2 regions of the Streptomyces sp. NPDC006326 genome follow, and region 1 is predicted to be linked to the other one. Evidence: predicted binding sites of a transcription regulator. Region 1 holds the regulator's gene; the other holds the start of a gene.
What was found. Region 1 encodes HrcA, which represses chaperone genes, less so after heat shock. Its sites were predicted from a motif close to TTNGCACTCNGNNNNNCNGAGTGCNAA; they were not measured.

Region 1 (4,207 bases):
CTGGACGCACAGGGCGTCGGCGCCGGCGGCCTGCGCGGCGCGCGCCTCGTCGACCGAGGTCACGGTGACGACGGTGTACGTGCCGGCCTTGCGCAGGGAGGCGAAGACCGCGGGGGTGGGGCAGCCGAGGGTGAAGGAGACCACGGGGACCGGGTCTTCGAGGAGGATCGCCAGTTTGGCGTCGTAGCCGTCGTCACTGGTGCCGATGATGTCCTCGGCCGCGAGGGAGACGCCGTACCAGTTGGCCTCGCCGGCCAGCTGCCCGCGGTAGGCCTCCACGGCGGCCGGGTCGACGTAGCCGGTCTGGGGCATGAGGAGGTTCACGCCGAACGGCCGCCGGGTGAGGGCGCGCAGCCGTTTGATCTCCTGGTACATGCCGTCGGCGGTCTTGTAGCCGCCGGCCAGGAAGCCCAGCGCGCCCGCCTCGCACACGGCGGCGGCGAGCGGCGGGCAGGAGGCGCCGCCCGCCATGGGAGCCTGCACGATCGGGTATGCGGAGAGACCGTTCGGTGCGGAGGACATGGACTGCATCGTGCCATGTCCCGCTCATGGGGCCGAATCATGGCATTCGCCTGGCATAGTCCGCTTCCCGCGGCTCGCCGCGCGGCCGCCCGGCGCATGCGCCGAGCCCGGTCCGGGGCGTCCCCGGACCGGGCTCGTACCTGCTCTGGCGCGTGGCGCAGCAGCCGGTCAGCGGCCGTTGAAGGCGTCCTTCAGGCGGCTGAACAGGCCCTGCTGGCCCGGCGCGAACTGGCCCATCGGCCGCTCCTCGCCGCGCAGCTTCGCGAGCTGGCGCAGCAGCTCCTCCTGCTGGGCGTCCAGCTTGCCCGGAGTCGTGACCTCGACGTGGACGATCAGGTCGCCGCGCCCGCCGCCGCGCAGGTGGGTGACCCCGCGACCGTGCAGCGGGATCGACTGGCCGGACTGGGTGCCGGGCCGGATGTCGATCTCCTCCATGCCGTCCAGGGTCTCCAGCGGACACTTCGTGCCCAGGGCCGCGGCCGTCATCGGGATCGTCACCGTGCAGTGCAGGTCGTCGCCGCGCCGCTGGAAGACCGGGTGCGGGAGCTCGTGGATCTCCACGTACAGGTCGCCGGCGGGACCGCCGCCGGGGCCGACCTCGCCCTCGCCCGCGAGCTGGATCCGGGTGCCGTTCTCGACGCCGGCCGGGATCTTGACCGTGAGGCTGCGGCGGGAGCGGACCCGGCCGTCGCCCGCGCACTCGGGGCACGGGGTCGGGACCACGGTGCCGAAGCCCTGGCACTGGGGGCAGGGGCGCGAGGTCATGACCTGGCCCAGGAAGGACCGGGTGACCTGCGACACCTCACCGCGACCACGGCACATGTCACACGTCTGCGCCGAGGTGCCGGGGGCCGCGCCCTCGCCGGAGCAGGTGGTGCACACGACGGCCGTGTCGACCTGGATGTCCTTGGTCGTGCCGAAGGCGGCCTCGTCCAGCTCCAGGTCGAGGCGGATCATGGCGTCCTGGCCGCGACGGGTCCGCGAGCGCGGGCCGCGCTGCGAGGCCTGGCCGAAGAAGGCGTCCATGATGTCGGAGAAGTTGCCGAAGCCTCCGGCGCCGAAGCCGCCCGCGCCGGCGCCGCCCGAGGAGGACAGCGGGTCGCCGCCGAGGTCGTAGACCTGCTTCTTCTGCGGGTCCGAGAGGACCTCGTAGGCCGCGTTGATCTCCTTGAAGCGCTCCTGCGTCTTCGGGTCCGGATTCACGTCCGGGTGGAGTTCGCGGGCAAGACGGCGGAAGGCCTTCTTGATCTCGTCCTGGGATGCGTCGCGGCGCACGCCGAGAACGGCGTAATAGTCCGTGGCCACTTACGACTCCGCCAGGATCTGTCCGACGTAACGTGCCACTGCGCGTACCGCTCCCATCGTTCCGGGGTAGTCCATGCGGGTCGGTCCGACCACGCCCATTTTGGCGACAGTCTCGCCGCCCGAACCGTAGCCGACGGAGACGACGGACGTGGAGTTCAGCCCCTCGTAGGCGTTCTCGTGCCCGATCCGTACGGCCATCCCCGACTCGTTGGCCTCGCCCAGCAGCTTGAGGAGCACGACCTGCTCCTCCAGCGCTTCGAGCACCGGCCTGATCGTCAGGGGAAAATCATGTCCGAAGCGGGTGAGATTGGCGGTCCCGCCGATCATCAGCCGCTCCTCGGCCTCCTCGACCAGGGTCTCCAGCAGGGTCGCGAGCACCGTCGAGACCGTGCCGCGGTCCTCGGGTTCGAACGACTCGGGGAGGTCCTGTACGAGCTGCGGCACGTCGGTGAACCGGCGGCCGACGACCCGGCTGTTCAGCCGCGCGCGCAGGTCCGCGAGCGAGGTCTCGCCGAAGGGGGCCTGGCAGTCGACGAGCCGCTGCTCGACCCGGCCGGTGTCCGTGATCAGCACCAGCATCAGCCGGGCCGGTGCCAGCGAGAGCAGTTCCACGTGCCGCACGGTGGACCGGGTCAGGCTGGGGTACTGGACGATGGCGACCTGCCGCGTGAGCTGCGCGAGCAGCCGTACGGTGCGCCCCACGACGTCGTCGAGGTCGACGGCCCCGTCGAGGAAGTTCTGGATGGCCCGGCGCTCCGGCGTCGACAGCGGCTTGACCCCCGCCAGCTTGTCGACGAAGAGGCGGTAGCCCTTGTCGGTGGGGATCCGTCCGGCGCTGGTGTGGGGCTGCGCGATGTAGCCCTCGTCCTCCAGCACGGCCATGTCGTTGCGCACGGTGGCGGGCGAGACGCCCAGCCGGTGCCGCTCGGTGAGCGCCTTGGAGCCGACCGGCTCCTCCGTCCCGACGTAGTCCTGGACGATGGCGCGCAGCACCTCAAGTCTGCGTTCGCTGAGCATGGCGCACACCTCCAGTGGTCGTCGTCGCTGCTGCCCGGTTGGCACTCGCATCGTTCGAGTGCCAGCGATCCCCCGGCCAGTGTACGGCCGGGCGGTACACCCCCGGCAAGGGCGGCCCGCCAGGGTAGCGTCGCGGCATGGAACTGCGATGGGAAGAGGCCGGCTGGGAGCGCTTGACCGGACGGACCGGGCGGCGGCGGCTTCCGGTGTGGGACTGCACGGCGGGGCTGGTGGTGGGCGACCAATCCGTGCTCCTGATCGACCCCGGTTCCTCCGTGCGCGAGGGCGCGCAGCTGCGGGCCGAGGCGGAGCGGCTGACGGGCCGGCGCGTGACCCATATCGCATTCACCCACGGACATTTCGATCACGTCCTGGGCGCCTCCTCCTTCGCCGGGGCCGAGGTCTACGGGGCCGTCGGGCTGGACTCCGCGCTGGCGACGGGCCGCGCGGAGCTGCGGGAGGACGCGGTCCGGCACGGGCTGGCGGAGGCCGACGCGACCGAGGCGGTGGACGTGCTGGTGCTGCCGAAGCACCTGGTGTCGGGCGAGTGGACGCTGGAACTGGGCGGCCTGCAGGTGCTGCTGGCCAACGTGGGGCCGGGTCACACCCGGTACGACCTGGCGGTGTGCGTGCCGGGCGAGCGCGAAGTGGTCTTCTGCGGGGACCTGGTCGAGGAGTCGGGCGCCCCGCAGGCGGGCCGCGACGCGGTGCCCGCGCAGTGGCCGGCGGCGATCGACCGGCTGCTGTCGCTGGGCGGGGAGGACGCACTGTACGTGCCGGGTCACGGAGCGGTGGTCTGCGCCGGCTTCGTCCGTGAGCAACGCGACACTCTCCGGGGGCTGTTCGGCGTGTCGGGCGGCTGAGCGCGAGGGTTCTTCTACTGTCGGCCGGATGCGTGAGTACTCCCCCGACCTGACCCCGCAGTGGAAGCGCGCCAAGCCCGTGCCCGAGGTGCCGGCCGAGCCCGGTCTGGTGGTCGAGCCGGCGGACACGGACTTCTGCGGCGCGGTGGTGGCCTGCGAGGCCGGCACGGTGACCCTGGAGGACCGCTTCGGCAAGCGGCGGGTGTTCCCGCTGGCGCCCCGCGGGTTCCTGCTGGAGGGCGCGGTGGTGACGCTGACCCGCCCGGTGCGGGCGCCGCAGGGCCCCGGGCGGACCGCCTCGGGGTCGGTGGCCGTGCCGGGGGCGCGGGCACGGGTGGCCCGGGCGGGGCGGATCTACGTGGAGGGGCGGCACGACGCCGAGCTCGTGGAGCGGGTCTGGGGCGACGACCTGCGGATCGAGGGCGTGGTGGTGGAGTACCTGGAGGGCGTCGACGACCTTCCCGCGGTCGTGGCGGAGTTCGGCCCGGCCCCCGACGCCC
Region 2 (4,207 bases), on a different contig from region 1:
GGAGCTCGGCGTCACCGGCAAGCTCTACGTCAAGGACGACTCCGGCAACCCGACGCACTCCTTCAAGGACCGCGTCGTGGCCATCGCCGTCGAGGCGGCCCGCGCCTTCGGCTTCACCACGCTGTCCTGCTCCTCCACCGGCAACCTGGCCGGCGCCGTCGGCGCCGCGGCCGCCCGGGCCGGCTTCCGCTCGTGCGTGTTCATCCCGCACGACCTGGAGCAGGGCAAGGTCGTCATGGCCGGGGTGTACGGCGGCGACCTGGTCGGCATCGAGGGCAACTACGACGACGTCAACCGCTTCTGCTCCGAGCTCATCGGCGACCCGCTGGGCGAGGGCTGGGGCTTCGTCAACGTCAACCTGCGCCCCTACTACGGCGAGGGCTCCAAGACGCTCGCGTACGAGATCTGCGAGCAGCTCGGCTGGCGGCTGCCCGACCAGCTCGTCATCCCGATCGCGTCCGGCTCGCAGCTGACGAAGATCGACAAGGGTCTCCAGGAGCTGATCAAGCTCGGCCTGGTCGAGGACAAGCCGTACAAGATCTTCGGCGCCCAGGCCGAGGGCTGCTCGCCCGTGTCGACCGCCTTCAAGGCCGGTCACGACGTGGTCCGCCCGCAGAAGCCGAACACCATCGCCAAGTCGCTCGCCATCGGCAACCCGGCCGACGGCCCGTACGTCCTGGACATCGCGCGCCGCACCGGCGGTTACGTGGAGGACGTCAACGACGAGCAGGTCGTCGAGGCCATCAAGATCCTCGCGCAGACCGAGGGCATCTTCGCCGAGACCGCGGGCGGCGTGACCGTCGGCGTGACGAAGAAGCTCATCGAGAACGGGCTGCTCGACCCGGCGCTGACCACCGTGGTCCTGAACACCGGTGACGGCCTCAAGACCCTGGAGGCGGTGGCCGCGGACAGCGGTCAGACCGCCACCATCCGCCCCAGCCTGGACGCGTTCCGCGCCGCCGGCCTGGCCTGACCCTCTCCCCCCGTACCCCGGAAAGGCAGTAGCGCCATGAGCGTCAACGTCCGCATCCCCACCATCCTGCGCACCTACACCGCCGGCCAGGCCGAGGTTCCCGCCGAGGGCGCGACCCTGGCCGAGGTCATCGAGTCGCTGGAGAAGAACCACCCGGGCATCGGGGCGCGCATCCTGGACGACCAGGGCAAGCTGCGCCGCTTCGTGAACGTGTACGTCAACGACGACGACGTGCGCTTCGAGGGCGGCCTGCAGGCGGCCACGCCGGACGGCGCCGGGGTCTCGATCATCCCCGCCGTGGCCGGCGGCTGCTGACACGCGCAACCGTAATTACCCCCTCCGTTAATAAGCGGAGGGGGTAATTCTGCTTGGTTGGGCGCGCTAGAGTTGGGGAAGTCCCTTCCGCTGTTCTTGCCCGCCGCATATGAGCGGGTCGCGTGAGGGTTGACATTGAGTCAATATGCACGCGTGGTATGGGGCTTTGGCGAGATTTGTCGGGCCCGAGTTGCCCGGGTAGATGCCAAATTTTCACTCTATTTCAATGTATCTGCGTGACCAGATTTCTCGTCGGATTGACCTGTTGCTCACAGCACCGGTGCAGATACATTCAGCCGCGGTCGAGGCGTTCCGGCGCAAGTTCTGACCCGGGACCGCGAAGTGCGGTCCTGCGCAAGGGCCAGTAATAGGGGAGTTAGGCATGGCTCAGGGCACCGTCAAGTGGTTCAACGCGGAGAAGGGCTACGGCTTCATCGCGGTCGACGGTGGTGCGGATGTGTTCGTCCACTACAGCGCCATCCAGATGGACGGGTACCGCACCCTTGAAGAGGGTCAGCGGGTCGAGTTCGAGATCTCGCAGGGCCAGAAGGGTCCGCAGGCGGACATGGTCAAGCTCGCCGTCTAGTCCCGGCGCGATCGACCACCGACGCACACGCACGAGGGCCCGCATCCCCGACCGGGATGCGGGCCCTCGTGCGTGTCCGGGGTTGCGGGCCGCACGGGTCCGGGTTGGGCTGAGCCGCTTGCACTCGCGGGGGTCGAGTGCTAATCATTGGCGTTAGCACTCTCGTGCTGAGAGTGCTACTACACAGGACCGGGTCGGTGAGGCCCGCAGGGTCCGGCGGGAAGGAACCGCCGGGCACGCAGGCCGTCCGTCGCGGGCGCGGGCGCGGTCCGGAGCAATCCAACCCTCCCCTCGCGCCTCGCGGCGCAGGGGGAACCCCAGTCCTGGAGGACCACTTCAGATGGCCAAGATCATTGCGTTCGACGAGGAGGCCCGGCGCGGTCTCGAGCGCGGGATGAACCAGCTCGCCGACGCCGTCAAGGTCACCCTTGGCCCCAAGGGTCGCAACGTCGTCCTTGAGAAGAAGTGGGGCGCCCCCACGATCACCAACGATGGTGTCTCCATCGCCAAGGAGATCGAGCTCGAGGACCCGTACGAGAAGATCGGCGCCGAGCTGGTCAAGGAAGTCGCCAAGAAGACGGACGACGTCGCCGGCGACGGTACGACCACCGCGACCGTGCTGGCCCAGGCGCTCGTCCGCGAGGGCCTGCGCAACGTCGCCGCCGGCGCCAACCCGATGGCCCTCAAGCGTGGCATCGAGAAGGCCGTCGAGGCCGTCTCCGGCGCCCTGCTGGAGCAGGCGAAGGATGTCGAGACCAAGGAGCAGATCGCTTCCACGGCCTCCATCTCCGCCGCTGACACCCAGATCGGCGAGCTCATCGCCGAGGCCATGGACAAGGTCGGCAAGGAAGGCGTCATCACCGTCGAGGAGTCCCAGACCTTCGGTCTGGAGCTGGAGCTCACCGAGGGCATGCGCTTCGACAAGGGCTACATCTCGGCGTACTTCGCCACCGACATGGAGCGTATGGAGGCGTCGCTCGACGACCCGTACATCCTGATCGTCAACTCCAAGGTCGGCAACGTGAAGGACCTCCTTCCGCTGCTGGAGAAGGTCATGCAGTCCGGCAAGCCGCTGCTGATCATCGCCGAGGACGTCGAGGGCGAGGCCCTGTCGACCCTGGTCGTCAACAAGATCCGCGGCACCTTCAAGTCCGTCGCCGTCAAGGCCCCGGGCTTCGGCGACCGTCGCAAGGCCATGCTCGGCGACATCGCCATCCTCACCGGCGGCACGGTCATCTCCGAGGAGGTCGGCCTCAAGCTGGAGAACGCGGGCCTCGACCTGCTCGGCCGCGCCCGCAAGGTCGTCATCACCAAGGACGAGACCACGATCGTCGACGGTGCCGGTGACAGCGACCAGGTCCAGGGTCGCGTCAACCAGATCCGCGCCGAGATCGAGAACTCCGACTCGGACTACGACCGCGAGAAGCTCCAGGAGCGCCTCGCGAAGCTGGCCGGCGGCGTGGCCGTCATCAAGGCCGGTGCCGCGACCGAGGTCGAGCTCAAGGAGCGCAAGCACCGCATCGAGGACGCCGTGCGCAACGCGAAGGCGGCCGTCGAGGAGGGCATCGTCGCCGGTGGTGGCGTGGCCCTGCTCCAGGCCTCCGCGGTCTTCGAGAAGCTGGAGCTGGAGGGTGACGAGGCGACCGGCGCCAACGCCGTGAAGCTCGCCCTGGAGGCCCCGCTCAAGCAGATCGCCGTCAACGGTGGCCTTGAGGGTGGCGTCGTCGTCGAGAAGGTGCGCAACCTGCCCGTCGGTCACGGCCTGAACGCCGCTTCCGGCGAGTACGTCGACATGATCGCCGAGGGCATCATCGACCCGGCGAAGGTCACGCGCTCCGCCCTGCAGAACGCCGCGTCGATCGCCGCGCTGTTCCTGACCACCGAGGCCGTCATCGCCGACAAGCCGGAGAAGGCCGCCGCCGCTCCGGGCGGCATGCCGGGCGGTGACATGGACTTCTGATCGGCCCCGGCTGATCGGCTGTTCTCGACCGAGGGCGGTACTCCCCGTACGGGGGGTGCCGCCCTCGGGCGTTTCACCGCCCGTCGGCCGCCGCGGCCGTCGGCGCCGCTTCGCGTACGCCTCCCCGCGACGGCCCGGCCTGCGTCAGAACCCGCTCGTGTCGAGCACGCAGTCGAAGGGCTTCGGGACGTGCAGGTCCTCGCCGAAGGAGACCGTCGTGCGGGAGCGGTAGCCGTGCGGGGAGGGGTCCCAGAAGCAGGTGATCTCGGAAGCCTCCATGTCGATCACCAGGTAGACCGGTACGAGCCGGCCGTACACGTCCAGCTTCTCGTTCCAGTCGGCGTCATGGGTGGAGAGGGAGGTGAACTCGCCG

Region 2: the regulator HrcA is predicted to act here: its motif matches at 2,028-2,054, upstream of groL (chaperonin GroEL).

The regions. Positions count from the first base shown of each region.
Region 1 covers NZ_JBEXRC010000049.1:40,851-45,057, reverse strand. The annotation lists gene ABZ128_RS29525 (nitronate monooxygenase) at 1-522, opposite strand, end outside; gene dnaJ (molecular chaperone DnaJ) at 691-1,827, opposite strand; gene hrcA (heat-inducible transcriptional repressor HrcA) at 1,828-2,844, opposite strand; gene ABZ128_RS29510 (MBL fold metallo-hydrolase) at 2,982-3,707, shown strand; gene ABZ128_RS29505 (DUF3097 domain-containing protein) at 3,736-4,207, shown strand, end outside.
Region 2 covers NZ_JBEXRC010000022.1:13,658-17,864, reverse strand. The annotation lists gene thrC (threonine synthase) at 1-973, shown strand, start outside; gene ABZ128_RS18560 (MoaD/ThiS family protein) at 1,010-1,288, shown strand; gene ABZ128_RS18555 (cold-shock protein) at 1,671-1,874, shown strand; gene groL (chaperonin GroEL) at 2,215-3,834, shown strand; gene ABZ128_RS18545 (hypothetical protein) at 3,979-4,152, opposite strand.